2 linked regions of the Bradyrhizobium sp. WD16 genome follow. The protein of the gene in region 2 interacts with the protein of the main gene of each other region in a pairwise test. Links are inferred from orthologs where the notes say so. Each region holds a gene or a part of one and is shown on either strand. Other genes may lie near its edges. The genes, in order: ftsH and hflK.

Region 1 (7,527 bases), 1.0 Mb from region 2 along the record:
CACTGCTTGCCGGTGAAGCGCATGAATTGGACCTGCTCGACGGGCAAGTGATCGCCTGGGCCAGTATTCACCTTGATGCCGGGCAGCAGCATCGGCAATTCGAGATCCTTGATCGACAACGCCTGCTCCATGATGTTGTCGCGGCTGAGATCGTCGCCGGCGGCCTTGAGGACGTGCTCGAGGACCATGCCATTGTTGTAGCCATTGACGAAATTGGAGTCGCGGATATCGCCGTCGGGCACGTATTTCGCCATGTAGTCGCGCCAGCCTTTGACGCCCGGATCGTCCTTCCAGGCCGGATCGAGCGGATCCTTGACATAGGCGGTCGAAATGATGCCCACACCGGCATCGAGGCCGGCGGGCTCCATCACCGATGAGATCCAGACCGAAACATTGGTCAGGAATCTCATCGGCGTCCAGCTGATCTCGGAGGTCTTGCGGATGGCCTGTGCGGCGAATTTCGGCGTCGCCGCGATCACCAGGACATTGGCGCCGGAGGCTTTCAGCCTGACGATCTGGGAATCGATTGTCGGGTCGGTCGCTTCATAGGTAGCAACGGTGACGGCATGATCGAATCGTTCGCCGAGCACATCCTTGAGGCCGGCGAGGTAGTCTCGGCCGAAGTCGTCATTTTGGGCAAGCACCGCGAACGTCGCGTCAGGCTTCTGCTCCAGGGCGTAGCGGGCATACATCCGCGCCTCGTTGCGGAAGGGGGCCATCACTCCCATGATCGCCAACGGAAACTGGGCGGGATCACCGAACTTCGATGCCCCGGAGGCGACGAAGAGCTGCGGCACCTTCTTGCTCTGGAGATATTTGGAGATCGCGGTGTTGTGGGCTGTGCCCATTGAGGAGAAGATGAAAGAGACCTCGTCGCTTTCGACCAGACGGCGAGTCTGCTCCACCGTCTTGGGCGGCACGTAGCCATCATCCAGCGAAATCAGATTGACCTTGCGGCCGTTGATGCCGCCGCGGTCGTTGACCATCTTGAAATATGCGACCTCGCCCTTTCCCAGAATGCCGAAAGCGGAGACCGGACCGCTGTAGGGCATAGTCTGACCGATGCGGATTTCGGCAGATGTCACGCCGGGCTGGTTCTGCGCCGCGGCCGGCTCAACGACGGCGGCCATGAGCGCAAAGGCTGCGGCGGCGATGCGGGATCTCATGGGGCTTTCCTCCTCAGAGCAATCGCCGGCCTGTCGTTCTCGTTGTCGCTGCCGGTCCGGCGCCGATCATAGGGGCCGGCCGAGGCGACGCAACGAAAAAATCTATTTTTTCTATGAAGTAGATTTTCGTCCGTGCCCGACCTAGGCTCACCATCATGTCAGGCCGTCCAATACCCTCCAGCACCACCCAGTCCGTCTATGAGCGGCTACGCGCCGAAGTGCTCAGTGGCCAGCACCGCCCCGAGCAGCGCCTCAAGATCAGCGAGATCGGCGCCAACCTGAACGTCAGTATCGGCGCCGTGCGGGAGGCGCTGTCCCGCCTTACCTCGGAGGGCCTCGTCACCGCCGAGCCGCAACGCGGCTTCCGAGTCGCTCCGGTCTCGGTCGCCGACCTGCGCGACCTCTGTGCGGTACGGATCGATCTGGAAATCTCTTGTCTGCGCCGCTCCATCGCCAATGGCGACGTCGCCTGGGAGGCAGCGGTGCTGGCGAGCCATCACCGGCTTGCCGGCACACCGATGATGAGCGAGACGGGCGGCTTCGATCAGGGCTGGAGCGCCGCCCATACCGAGTTTCATCGCATCCTTGCCTCTGCCTGCGGCAGCCCGTGGCTGATGAAGCTGCGCCAGATGCTGTTCGTCCACAACGAACGCTACCTCGACCTCGCGCTGGCGGCGGACAAGGGCGACCGCGACATTGGCCCGGAACATCGGGAGCTGATGGAAGCAGCCCTGGCGCGCGACGCCGAGCGGGCAGCACAGCTGATGACCAAACACATCACCCGAACCGCGGCCTCGATCGAGCATGGCCTCGCACGGCCGCCAGCCAACGACCGCGCCTGATCGGGCGATCAAGGCTGCACCAATGAAAACCGCCGGATGCGGGCGCATCCGGCGGTTCGAGAGTTCACTTCGAGAGAGCAACGAGAGGCATCAAGCCTGAGGCTGGGGCTCAGTGCCGATGTCCGGCTCCGGCCGTGGCCGCGGCCGGCCGGCCGGCGGGACCGCGGAAGTTCGCGGCGTCGTCGGCTCCAGCACCGATTCCCGATTCGGCTTCTTGCCGTTGAGCAGATCGTTGATCTCGTCGCCAGACAGCGTCTCGAATTCGAGAAGGCCCTTGGCGAGAGTCTCGAGCTGGTCGCGCTTGGTGGTCAGGATATGGGTCGCCTCCTGATAGCCCTCCTCGACCAGACGGCGGATTTCCACATCGATCTTCTGCGCCGTGGCTTCGGAGACGTTCTGCGTGCGCGACACCGACATGCCGAGGAACACCTCGTCCTGGTTCTCGCCGTAGGACACCGTGCCGAGCTCGTCCGACAGACCCCAGCGCGTCACCATCATGCGCGCGAGACGCGTCGCCTGCTCGATGTCAGAGGCGGCACCGGAGGTCACCTTCTCCTTGCCGAAGATCAGCTCCTCGGCAACGCGGCCGCCCATCATGATGGCGAGACGCGAGGTCATCTGCTCCAGGGACATCGACAGCTTGTCGCGCTCCGGCAGCTGCATCACCATGCCCAACGCGCGACCACGCGGGATGATGGTGGCCTTGTGCACCGGGTCGGTAGCTTTGACGTTGAGCGCGACGATGGCGTGACCGCCCTCGTGATACGCAGTGAGGAGCTTTTCCTCTTCGGTCATGACGAGCGACTTGCGCTCGGCCCCCATCATCACCTTGTCCTTGGCGTCCTCGAATTCGTTCTGGGTGACCATGCGCTTGTTGCGCCGGGCGGCCATTAAGGCGGCTTCGTTGACGAGGTTCATCAGGTCGGCGCCCGAGAAGCCCGGGGTGCCGCGCGCGATCGTCTTGAGATTGATGTCCGGCGCCAGCGGCACCTTGCGGACGTGAACCTTGAGGATCTGCTCGCGGCCGACCACGTCGGGATTGGGCACGATCACCTGGCGGTCGAAACGGCCCGGGCGCAGCAGCGCCGGGTCGAGAACGTCGGGCCGGTTGGTCGCAGCGATCAGGATGACGCCTTCATTGGCCTCGAAGCCGTCCATCTCGACCAGCAGCTGGTTCAACGTCTGCTCGCGCTCGTCATTGCCACCACCGAGGCCGGCACCGCGATGGCGGCCCACGGCGTCGATTTCGTCAATGAAGATGATGCACGGCGCGTTCTTCTTGGCCTGTTCGAACATGTCGCGGACGCGCGAGGCGCCGACGCCGACGAACATTTCGACGAAGTCCGAGCCGGAAATGGTGAAGAAAGGCACGTTGGCCTCGCCGGCCACGGCGCGGGCGATGAGGGTCTTGCCGGTGCCCGGAGGACCAACCAGCAGCAGACCGCGCGGGATGCGGCCGCCGAGACGCTGGAACTTGCCCGGGTCACGCAGGAATTCGACGATCTCCTGGAGGTCCTGCTTGGCCTCGTCGACGCCGGCGACGTCCTCGAACGTGACGCGGCCGTGCGCTTCGGTCAGCATCTTGGCGCGCGACTTGCCGAAGCCCATAGCCTTGCCGGCACCGCCCTGCATCTGGCGACTCAGGAAGATCCAGACGCCGATCAGGGCGATGAAGGGCAGCCACGACACCAACAGCGACACGAACCACGGGACATTGTCGCCCGGCGGACGCGCGGTGATCGACACCTTACCGTCATAGAGGCGTTTCACCAGGGTCGGATCGTTGGGCGCGTAGGTCTGGAAGCTGCCACCATTGGTGAAGGTGCCATGGATCTCCTGGCCCTGGATCACCACGTCGCGGACGTGAGCCTGGTCGACCTCGGACAACAGCTGCGAGAAGGAAATATCCTGCGATGAGGCGCGCTGAGCCGGATTCTGGAACAGCGTGAACAACGCCAACAGCAGCAAGACGATGATGACCCAGAGGGCAAAATTGCGCAGATTGGCGTTCATTCGGATTCCTTCGTGGCCGGCATCAGCACGGCCGATTTTCTCATCACCCCAGCCTCTCCATTGCCGCCTGAACCCCCCGAGGGGCGTCGAAATGGCAGATGGTCGGGACCGGTCGTCATACGCACTCGTGCTGCCGGCCGATTTCGGGCCAAGTGAGCCAAGTGAGCTGGAGAGAAGTATGCTTTCCAACCAAGGCTAAATTTGAACCAAGCCTCTGAACCAAGCTTCCGGCCAAATCGTATCCTCCCTTCGGCGGATCACCGATTTGAACACGAGCTTTCGGCTCGGACACGGCGACGGCTACAGCCCTACAATCTAGGTGTCCCCTCGGCCACTGCCAAGGGAACCCCTTGAGACTATTTAGCGCATTTTGCCGCTGCTCCGCGACAAATCGGGGCCTTGCCCCCACCCGTCGGTCGCTTGGTTAAAGTTCGTTCTCTGGTACCGCCGACCGCGGCGCGCGTCGCGGCGGTGCCGGCGCCACCGAGACACCTTTTGTCCCCAGACTGACGACGGCTCCCGCCAGGGTCTGCTTGACCCGGGCAGGCGGCCGAGCCCAGGCCTGCTCCAGGGCTGCCAGCAGCTGTTCGGCCTTGGCCAGTTCGGCGGGTCCCTCATCGCCGGCCCGATTGATGGCCCGGATCAACAGCCGTAACCGGATCTCGCCGGGCGCGGCAAAGAAGGTGGCAACATCGATGAACGAGCGGCGCGCCGCATCGTCGACCGCCACGCAGGCCCGCTCGGCCGCATCGGTCACCTGCTCCAGCGCCAGATGAGCTCGCGACAGCCGGCCGGCAAGCCGCGCCAGATTGCGCGCGTCTCCGCCCTCACGGGCGAGGACCGGCAATAGCGCGCGCAGCCGCGCCCGGGTGAATGTCAGATCAAAATTCGTCGGGTCGACGGCGTAGCCGATGCCGGCGACGTCGAGCGTCGCCAGCAGACGTGATTTCGGCACATCGAGGAATGGTCGCGCCAGCACGAAGCCGTCACGGATGCTATGTGGCGCCATCGCCGAGAGTCCGGCGATGCCGCTGCCCCGCAGCAGACGCATCAGGACGGTCTCGGCCTGATCGTCGCGGGTATGGGCGGTAACGACATGGACACTGCCGAACTGGCGCGCCAGCCGCGCAAGCAGCGCATAACGGGCCGAGCGCGCTGCTGCCGGGATGCCTTGCGCGGGCTTGGCGCCGCGCCAGCGCAGGACGTGGTGTTCGACCCCGAGCGACTTGGCCAGTCGTCTGACGGCGCGAGCCTCGGCAACTGCCTCCGGCCGCAGACCATGATCGACCGTCACTGCGATCAGGCGGGGCCCGCGCTCGCGCGCCGCGCGCCAACGCGCCGCGAGCCAGAGCAGGGCGACCGAATCAGGGCCGCCGGAGACGGCCAGAACCAGTGCGGGCAAATCGCGAAAGCCGCCGAACAGGAGGTCCGCCTCGGCCGGCGAGACCGGCGCGTCCTCGTCCCCGGCTCGGGACTGTCCCTCCCCTGACTGCCTCCTCATCCGATCGCCCCATCGTCACGGCACGCCGTCTGACCGGCGCGGCGACAGTAACGCCGCCGATTCGAACTGCCTACCGCCAAGCTGATGCTCGGTGCCGAGGTGCAAATCGCGACGCGACAGGAGGTTCAAGGACTTCCGGATGCGTTCAGGCTCACCAGTCGCCGATGCTCGGCAACCGAACGCTCAGCACTTGATCCGCTTCTGTTCGCGATCGACGCCCTGGCGCACGCCGGCCGAGGCCTTGGGATATTTGCGCGCGACCTCGCCAAGCGCGGCACAGGCGGCTTCCTTCTCCTTGAGGGCCGCGAGCGACTGACCGAGCCGCAACAGCGCGTCAGGCGCCTTGACGGACGTCTCGAATTTGGTGGTGACGCCAAGGAATGCCTCTGCCGCATCACGGTAGCGCTGGCGCTGAAAGAGACTCTCGCCGAGCCAGTATTGCGCATCGGCCACCAGATGATCCGAAGGGTATTTCTGCATGAAATTACGCATCGTTTCCTCGGCCAGAGCGTAATCCTTGCGCTGAACATAGCCGATACCGAGGTCGAACTCGTCGCGCGGCGTCGCGGCGGGCGGCAGGGTCGTCAAGCCGCCGCCGGATGAGGGCGCGGCAGTGTTGGCGAGATCGAGTGGCTCTCCGGCTCCCCGCCCACCGGGAGCGCCCACTGCCGGCCCGCCGCCCAGCGCGCGCGGTGCTCCCGGCGCATTGGGATTGAGCGCCGGATCAAAGGCATCGCCGCGACGGCGCCCGGCGGCAGCCGGCTGATCGGCCACGACCGGCGCCGCCGCCTGCGCGGAAGACTGCTGCTGATAGACCGGGGCCGGGCCCGGTTGCTGATAGGCCGGCTCGGATGGCGGATTGGTCGCGACCGGGCCCGGCGCTGCGGCGCGCCCCGCGCCGGCAGCCGGCTGTCCGGCCTGGAACTGCCTGATCTGATCCTCGAGCACACGATTGCGGTGCTGAAGCTCCTCGTTCTGTCCCGTGAGCTGCCGGATCTGGCTTTCGAGCCGCTCGATCCGCTGCGGATCGTCCGCATCGTCCATCTGCGCGAAGGCCCGTACGGGCAACACGGCGACCGCCGCGAGCGCCAGCGCCGCGCAGGCCGAAAGATGAAGTCTGGATGACATGGCCTCAGGTCCGGAATTCGAGATCGCGAGCTGCAAGCTAGACGTCGCATCGACTGCGCCGCGTAGCGCGTGGCGGCCGCTTAATGAGGGATGCAGTACGCCGAAAATGTGGCTTTGACAAAGTGCCGCGCAAAACAATACCGGCGCCCTCCCGGGCGCCGGCTGAAGACGCTTCCGCCCGAGGCGGCGGCCGGTGGAGGCTTACGAGCTGGCGTTCAGCACCGTGACCGCGCGTCGATTCTGCGACCAGCACGAGATGTCGTTGCAGACCGCAACTGGACGCTCCTTACCGTAAGAGATCGTGCGCATGCGACCCGGATCGATGCCGCGCGAGGAGAGATAAGCCTTGACCGACTGGGCGCGACGGGCGCCGAGCGCAATATTGTATTCGCGGGTCCCGCGCTCGTCGGCGTGGCCTTCAATGGTGAAGGAATAGCGGCTGTAGCTCTGCAGCCACTGCGCCTGCTTGTCGAGCGTCGCCATCGCCTGCGGCGACAGATCGGTCTGGTCGCTCTCGAAGAACACGCGGTCACCGACGTTGACGACGAAATCCTGCTGGCTGCCCGGGGTCGCGGCGTTCGCCATCGCGCCATCCGCGCCCAGACCGTTCTTGTTGGCGCAAGCACCCATCGACAGCGCCACAGCCAGCACCGCGGCCAGCTTGAACCCCTGGAGGATACGCACTCGACTGCTCATTCCGGAGCCTCCACGCTCACGTTTATTCCGACTTGAACGGGTCTACAGGGCGATGGTTAAACGAACGTTCCGTCAACCTTGATGAGACCTTGCCGGACTCGTTCAAATGCCGGAATTCGCATGAAAGCCGGCGCGATGGTTAATGCGTCGTAAATGTGGCGCGATGGTGAAGGCCGACCGC
Region 2 (7,547 bases):
CGGCACTGTCGAGGAACCGATCCTCGGGCGGGACGCCAAGCTCGCAACGCTGCAGGAACTGCGCGAAAGCTTCGACCTCGACACCACGGACACCCTGGTGGTCGGCGATGGCGCCAACGACCTCGGAATGATCGAGGCGGCCGGTCTCGGCGTGGCCTATCATGCCAAGCCCAAGGTGGCGGCCGCGGCCGGTGCGCGCATCGATCATGGCGATCTCACCGCCCTGCTCTACGCCCAGGGGTTCAAGCGCAGTGAGTTCGTGACCGGCTGACGGCGAGGTCCTCGCCGTTCCGCGCTTTTGGATGATGCAGCCAAGATAAATCGCGGAAAGGCGCGGTGGGGGCGGAACGATTGATCCCGCGATGATTTGAATTTCAGCAAAGCCGCGTTCGCATGAACCGGCGGTCGTCCGCGGAGGGCGCGGACATCTCGCGACCCTGCAGAGCGCCGCGGCCAAGGCGGCAGACCTGCTCAAGATCTCATGCCAGCCGGCAGACGCGCTGACGCCGCCACCGCCGCATGCATCACGGTTTCAACGTCGATCACATGATCCGGCGCATGCTGTCGATGGCCCGATATTGATCCCGGAAATAACAACGGCCTGCGCGGGAGCCCCGCGCAGGCCGTTTTCGTTGGAATGAGCGGCGGCGCGTTTCTTACTGCAGGCTCAGCGCCACGAAGCGCAGTTCGCCGTCGGCATTGGCGACCAGCAGCAGCACCGACTTCTTGCCGTCCTTCTTGAGCTGCTCGATGCGCTTCTTGACGTCGATACCGTTGATCACCGCCTCCTGCGCCACCTCGACGATAACGTCGCCGGTGGACAGTCGCTTGTCGGAGGCGTCGGAGCCGCTGTCGACGCCGGTGATAAGCACGCCCTTGACGCTGTCCTTGATCTTGTACTTGGAGCGCAGGTCCTTGCTCAGCGCCGCAAGATCGAGACCAAGCGCCTTCTGGGTCACCGGCTTGTCGGCTTCGGGCGACGAGCTCTTGGCCGCGGCCTGGATCGGCTTCTCGTCGTCCTGCAGACGGCCGAGGGTGACCTGCCTGGTCTCCTCCTTGCCCTTGCGGATCACCACCACGTCGACGGCCTTGCCGACCGCGGTGTCGGCCACCGCGCGCGGCAGGTCTTTCATCTCCTTGATGTCCTTGCCGTCGAACTTGACGACGACGTCGCCCGGCTCGATGCCCGCGGGCTTGGCCGGCCCCTTGTCGTCGACGCCGGCGATCAGCGCGCCGCGCGCCGGCTTGATGTTCAAGCTCTCGGCGATCTCGTCGGTGACCTGCTGGATACGCACGCCGAGCCAGCCGCGCCGGGTCTCGCCATACTGGCGCAGCTGCGCCACCACGCCGGCCACGGTCTTCGAAGGCACGGCAAAGCCGATGCCGATCGAGCCGCCCGAGGGCGAGATGATCGCGGTGTTGACGCCGATGACCTCGCCTTCGAGGTTGAACAGCGGACCGCCGGAATTGCCGCGATTGATGGCCGCATCGGTCTGGATGTAGTTGTCGTAGGGGCCCGAATTGATGTCGCGGTTGCGGGCCGAGACGATGCCGGCGGTGACCGTGCCGCCGAGCGAGAACGGGTTGCCGATCGCCACCACCCATTCGCCGAGCCGCAGCCTGTCGGAATCGCCGAACTTCACCGCCGTGAGCGGCTTATCCGACTTGAACTTGAGCACCGCCAGATCGGTCTTCTTGTCGCGGCCCATGACCTCGGCACGGTACTTCGAGCCGTCGTTGAGGATGACGTTGATTTCGTCGGCGTCGGCGATGACGTGATTGTTGGTGACCACGATGCCTGACGGATCGATGATGAAGCCGGAGCCGAGCGAATTCACCTTGCGCGGCTGCGACCCGCCCTTGTCGGCATTGCGGTCGCCGCCGCGGCCGCGGCGGTTCTTGAAGAAGTCCTCGAAGAAATCCTCGAAGGGCGAACCGGGGGGCAGCTGCGGCATCGCCTGGGCGCCCTCGCGGCCGTCCACCGTCTGCGAGGTGGAGATATTGACCACCGCCTCGATCACCTTCTCGGCAACGTCGGCGATCGCCTCGGGACCCCGCGCCGAGGCTGGCGACGCCATCAGCATGGCCATCAGGCCTGCGCCGGCGATGGCACGGACCAGCCCTCGCGCCGAGACCCCGCGACGGACGGTGGGGGCGGCGCGGCAGGCGGTCAATGCGGAGATTGCGTCGGTCATTGGGTGGTCGACTCCTGGAAAACGGGTCCTGGTAAAACGGGTCCTGGTAAAACGGAGATCTGGCGCCAGGCCATCTGAGACTGCGCCGGCCGCGCTGCTGGCGCAAGCACCTCGCGCGAGCCGACGCCTCGGCGCCGATCAAGGCCCGGATTGCGGCGGAATACAGGCCTGGCCAGCGGCTAGTGTCCTGTCTCCGAATTACCGCTTCATTTGCCTCACCCTCGCACGGTAATTCGGAGACGGGACACTAGAATGCCATGCCGGAGCGGCGGTTCAACCGTCAATCAGTCAGGCGCAACCGATCGCGCTCAGCGCCGGATCAACCAGATCAGGATCAGCCCGATCACCGCCGATCCGATGCCGGCGGCGCGCATGATGTTGTCCGGGGTGACGAGCGCGCTGCGCATCGCCTGGCGCATCCAGTTCGGAGCGGCCGCGAACAGCAGGCCTTCGATCACCAGGAGCACGCCGATGCCGATGAGGAAATCCGCGAACCCGATCGACCTCATCGCCACCTGTTCCCCGCCCCTTAGGTTTCGTTCGAGCCGCCCGCAGCCGGGCGGCTCGCTAGTGTCCCGTTTCCAACAGGCGCTCATACGAACATTGGAAACCAAGGGACACTAGCATCAATCTGATTCTAGTGCGGTTTTGGATCTGACGGGCGTACGCGCGTCAGATCCACCGCGCTGGTGCCGGCGATGCCGGCTTTCCTTGCGGTCTTGAGACGCTATTGCTGTGTAGCCGAACCGCCCGCCGGCTGGCCAGGGGCTGGTGCCGGCTTCGCCGTCGCGCCGGCAGCGCTGCCGAAATAGCGGAAGAAATCCGAATCCGGCCGCAGCAGGAAACGGGTATCGGCCGCCTTCAGGCCGGTCTCGTAGGCCGACATGGAACGGTAGAAGGCGAAGAAGTCCTTATCCTTGTTGTAGGCCTCGGCGAAGATACGGTTGCGCTCGCCGTCGCCCTCGCCGCGGGTCTGCTCGGCCTGGGAGTTGGCCTCGGCGATGATCACGGTGGCCTGGCGGTCGGCGGTGGAGCGGATCTCCTGAGCCTTCTGGCCGCCCTGGGCGCGGAACTCGGCGGCCTCGCGCTGACGTTCGGTCTGCATGCGCTGGTAGACCGCCTGGCTGTTCTGCTCGGGCAGATCGGCGCGGCGGATACGGACGTCGACCACCGAAATACCGTAGATGTCGGACTCGCGGTCGAGCTGCTCGCGGATCCGCCGCATCAAGGCTTCGCGCTCGTCGCGCACCACCTGGATGAAGGTGGCCTCGCCGAGCACCCGGCGGAGCGCCGAGTTGAGCAACGTCGTCAGCTGCAGATTGGCCGCCTGGATCGAGCCGACGCGCTGATAGAACCGCAGCGCGTCCTTGATGCTGTAACGGGCGAAGGCGTCCACCACCAGACGCTTCTGGTCGGAGGCAATCACTTCCTGGGACGGATTCTCGAGGTCGAGGATCCGCTTGTCGATGCTGATCACAGCGTCGACGAACGGCGCCTTGAAGTTCAGCCCCGGTTCGGTGACGACACGGACCGGCTCGCCGAAGCGCACCACCAGGGCCTGTTCGGTCTGGCGGACGGTGAAGGCGGAGGAATAGACGACGATGATGACGGCGAGCAGCACCAGCAGCGCGACGACGCCCGAAACGCTGGATCTCATCGGTTGCTCCCACTGGTATTCGATTGCGCCGGCGCCTGGGCCGGCGGTGGCCGCCGCGCCAGCTCCGACAACGGCAGATAGGGGACGACGCCTGGGCCACCGGCGCCCGGATCGATCACCACCTTGTCGGCGGCGCCGAGCACGCGCTCCATGGTCTCGAGATAAATGCGCTGGCGGGTAACGTCCGGCGCCTTCTTGTATTCGTCATAGACCTTGAGGAACCGCGCGGTCTGGCCCTTGGCCTCGGCGACCGCCTGCTCCTTGTAGCCCTGGGCCACCTGGAGGATCTGGGCGGCGCGGCCGCGGGCGTCGGGAACGACGCGGTTGGCGTAGGTCTGGGCTTCGTTCTGCAGGCGCTCGAGATCGGCGCGGGCCGCCTGAACGTCGCGGAAGGAATCGATCACCTGCGCCGGCGGATCGACCTTCTGCATCTGCACCTGCTGCACCAGGATGCCGGACTTGTAGGTATCCAGCGTCTTCTGCATCAGCTCCTGCACCGCCGCCTCGGTCGGTGCGCGCGCACCGGTCAGGATCGGCTGGATGTTGGTGCGGCCGATCACCTCACGCATGGCGCTCTCCGCCACCGCCTTCACCGTGCCTTCCGGGTTCTGGATGTTGAACAGGTAGTCGCCGACCCCATCGGGCTTGATGCGCCAGAGCACCGTGAAATCGACGTCGACGATATTCTCGTCGCCGGTCAGCATCAGGCTCTCTTCCGGCACGTCGCGGAAGCCGCCGCCGCGCCGCGCCTCGTCGTAGCGCATGCCGATGCTCAGCGTCGAGACGCGCAGCGCCTTGGGCAGCAGCACCGTCTCGATCGGATAAGGCAGGTGATAATTCAGGCCGGGCTGGACGGTGCGCACGTGCTTGCCGAAACGCAGCACCACGCCGAGTTCTTCAGACTGCACCCGGAAGAACCCCGACAGGCCCCAGACCGCGAGTACGGCGACGACCAGGAGCGCGATCCCCATGGTCGAGAAGTGGCCGCCGGGCAGCAGCGACTGCAGACGGTCCTGGCCGCGCCGCAGAATGTCCTCGAGATCCGGCGGACGCGGTCCCGACGACTGCGGTCCCGAGCCCCAGGGCCCCTTCGGACCCGGGCCCCACGGACCGCCACCCTGGTTCTTCCACGACATCAAACTCTCCCTGGCGCGGCTTCACTGGCCGACCGGCGAGGGCGGCAGCGGGACCGGCGCGATCCGGTGGGCTTTATAGGGGACGCCCGGCACCCTTACAACGCGACTGGCGCCGCGACAGAAGGCCGGGTCGACCATCAACTAACGAGGTTAATCGGGCGCCATGACGGCGCCATGGAGGCGCATTTAGGAGGGGGATGTGCGCCGGCGCAGCGGGACACGGTGTCACAGGCGCTTTTGGCTCGTCACCGAGCGGGAGCGCGACGCTCAAGCGCGGGGCTGCCGCCGCCGGTAGCTGACATAGCTGAAATCGCAACTGTCGTCGGTGCCGGCCTTGTGATCGGTCCGGCCGACCTCGAGCCATAGCGCGGTGTCGAGCGCCGGCATCACGGTGTCGCCTTCGGGACGGGCATGGACCTCAGTGATCTCGAGCCGGTCGGCCCGCGCCATCCATTGGGCGAAGATGTCGGCGCCGCCGATCACGGCGATCTCGCGTGCCCCCCGGCGCCAAGCGTCGCCGCAGCCGATGTCATAGGCGGAATCGAGCGAGGGCGCGGTCACCACCCTGGCAACCTGAAACGCCGGATCACGCGTCACCACGATGTTGGTGCGGCCGGGCAGCGGCCGTCCGATCGAGGCGAAGGTCTTGCGACCCATCACCACCGGCTTGCCGAAGGTCAGCGCCTTGAAATGCTGCAGATCGGATTTGAGCCGCCACGGCATGGTGCCGTCGCGGCCGATAACGCCGTTCTGCGCCACCGCCACGACGAAGACGATAGCAGGCGTATAGCGCTCGGCGGCCGCCGTCACACCGCGACCTCGGCCTTGATGTGCGGATGCGGATCGTAGCCTTCGAGGGTGAAGTCCTCGTAGCGGAAGGTGAAGATGTCGGCGACCTTCGGATTGAGCTTCATGGTCGGCAGCGGCTTCGGCGTACGCGTGAGCTGCAGCCGCGCCTGCTCCAGATGGTTGGCGTAGAGATGGGCGTCACCGAAGGAATGGATGAACTCGCCCGGCGCGAGCCCGGTGACCTGGGCCATCATCATGGTCAGGAGCGCATAGGAGGCAATGTTGAACGGCACGCCGAGGAAGACGTCCGCCGAGCGCTGGTATAGCTGACACGACAGCCGGCCGCGGGCCACATAGAACTGGAACAGGCAGTGGCAAGGCGGCAGCGCCATCTTGTCGACGTCGGCGGGATTCCAGGCACTGACGATCAGCCGCCGGGAGTCCGGCGACTTGCGGATCATCTCCACGACGTTGCTGATCTGATCGATGGTCCGGCCGTCGGGCGCCTGCCACGAGCGCCACTGCCGGCCGTAGACCGGGCCGAGATCGCCGTTGGCGTCGGCCCACTCGTCCCAGATGCCGACATTGTGCTGGTGAAGATAGGCGATGTTGGTGTCACCGGCCAGAAACCAGAGCAGCTCGTGAATGATCGCTTTCAGCGGCAGCCGCTTGGTCGTCACCATCGGAAAGCCGGCGGCGAGGTCGAACCGGATCTGGTGGCCGAAGATCGACTGCGTCCCGGTTCCGGTGCGGTCGCCCTTCTGGACGCCGTCGGCGAGAATGCGTTCGAGCAGGTCGTGGTACTGGTGCATGGCCCTTACGAGATGGCCTGAATGAAAGAAGGGCCTAAAGAGGCGGCCTGGATGTGGCGGCCTGGATGAGGGAACGGAAGGGAGCCGGCGCGGCGATTCGGCGCCGGCCCACCGCTGCCCCAAACATGGCCGCCGCGGCGCCAAAGGACAAGACCGCCGACGGACCGCCGCGGGCGTTATCCCGCCCCCGGCCCCGCCCTGTGGACAGTTCCGTCCCAGCCAGACACCCCACGACCGGCCGAGGGAGCCTGGAAAGGCGCCCGAGCTTCTGCCCGGGCGGTCCTGCGCCGCATGGCGCCGGCTCGCTACTGCGCCGGCTTGAGCACCGCGCTCCACTTGGCCACTTCGCTCTTCACCAGCTCGCGGAGCGAGTCCCGGGTGCGCCCTTCGGGCGGGGGAACGTCGCTGCCGAGGTCGAGCAGGCGCTTGCGCACATTCTCGTCGTCGAGCGCCTTGGCCGCAGCCGCGTTGAGCTTGTCGAGAATGGCGACCGGCGTGCCCTTGGGTGCGAAGATCGCGTTCCAGGCCGAGGCCTGATAGGCCGGCAGGCCAGCTTGCTTGGTGGTCGGCACGTCGGGCAGCGAGGCGTTGCGCGTCGGAGTTGCCACCGCATAGGCGCGGATGGTGCCGCCCTTGATCTGCGGCACCGCATTGACGATCTGGTCGCACATGTAATCGACCTGCTGCGCCACCAGCGCGTTCATCGCCGGCCCGGTGCCGTTGAAGGGCACGCCGATCGGCTTGACGCCGATCACCGAATTGAACAGTTCGCAGGCCGAATAGGACACCGAGCCGACACCGGCGTGGGCCATGTTCAGCTTGTCGGTGTTGGCCTTCACGTTGGCGATGAATTGCTGGAGATTCTCGGCCGGGAAGTCCTTGCGCGCCAGAATCAGGATCGGCGTGCCGGCGAGCAGCGCCACCGGCTCGAAATCGGTCTGCGGATTATAGGCGAGCT

What was found.
Region 1: the proteins of hflK (region 2) and ftsH interact in binary tests that used the Escherichia coli proteins (3 or more experiments, as listed by UniProt). The link is inferred for Bradyrhizobium sp. WD16 from one-to-one orthologs.

Annotation. Positions count from the first base shown.
Region 1 is NZ_CP028908.1:2,251,940-2,259,466, reverse strand. The notes cover bases 1,561-4,470. They hold ftsH (ATP-dependent zinc metalloprotease FtsH), read right to left. Parts: upstream 4,022-4,470; coding sequence 2,099-4,021; downstream 1,561-2,098. Other genes in these bases: tilS (tRNA lysidine(34) synthetase TilS), read right to left, coding at 4,446-4,470; DB459_RS10460 (GntR family transcriptional regulator), read left to right, coding at 1,561-2,008. Also shown: DB459_RS10465 (ABC transporter substrate-binding protein), read right to left, coding at 1-1,166; more of DB459_RS10460, read left to right, coding at 1,322-1,560; more of tilS, read right to left, coding at 4,471-5,522; tol-pal system protein YbgF, read right to left, coding at 5,706-6,650; peptidoglycan-associated lipoprotein Pal, read right to left, coding at 6,852-7,346. UniProt on the Escherichia coli protein: Acts as a processive, ATP-dependent zinc metallopeptidase for both cytoplasmic and membrane proteins. Plays a role in the quality control of integral membrane proteins.
Region 2 is NZ_CP028908.1:3,262,340-3,269,886, reverse strand. The notes cover bases 2,919-5,848. They hold hflK (FtsH protease activity modulator HflK), read right to left. Parts: upstream 4,989-5,848; coding sequence 3,849-4,988; downstream 2,919-3,848. Other genes in these bases: DB459_RS15060 (thymidylate synthase), read right to left, coding at 5,795-5,848; DB459_RS15065 (dihydrofolate reductase), read right to left, coding at 5,256-5,798; hflC (protease modulator HflC), read right to left, coding at 2,923-3,852. In the rest of the region: phosphoserine phosphatase SerB, read left to right, coding at 1-271; DB459_RS15085 (Do family serine endopeptidase), read right to left, coding at 657-2,090; DB459_RS15080 (DUF2065 domain-containing protein), read right to left, coding at 2,504-2,704; more of DB459_RS15060, read right to left, coding at 5,849-6,589; DB459_RS15055 (tripartite tricarboxylate transporter substrate-binding protein), read right to left, coding at 6,895-7,547.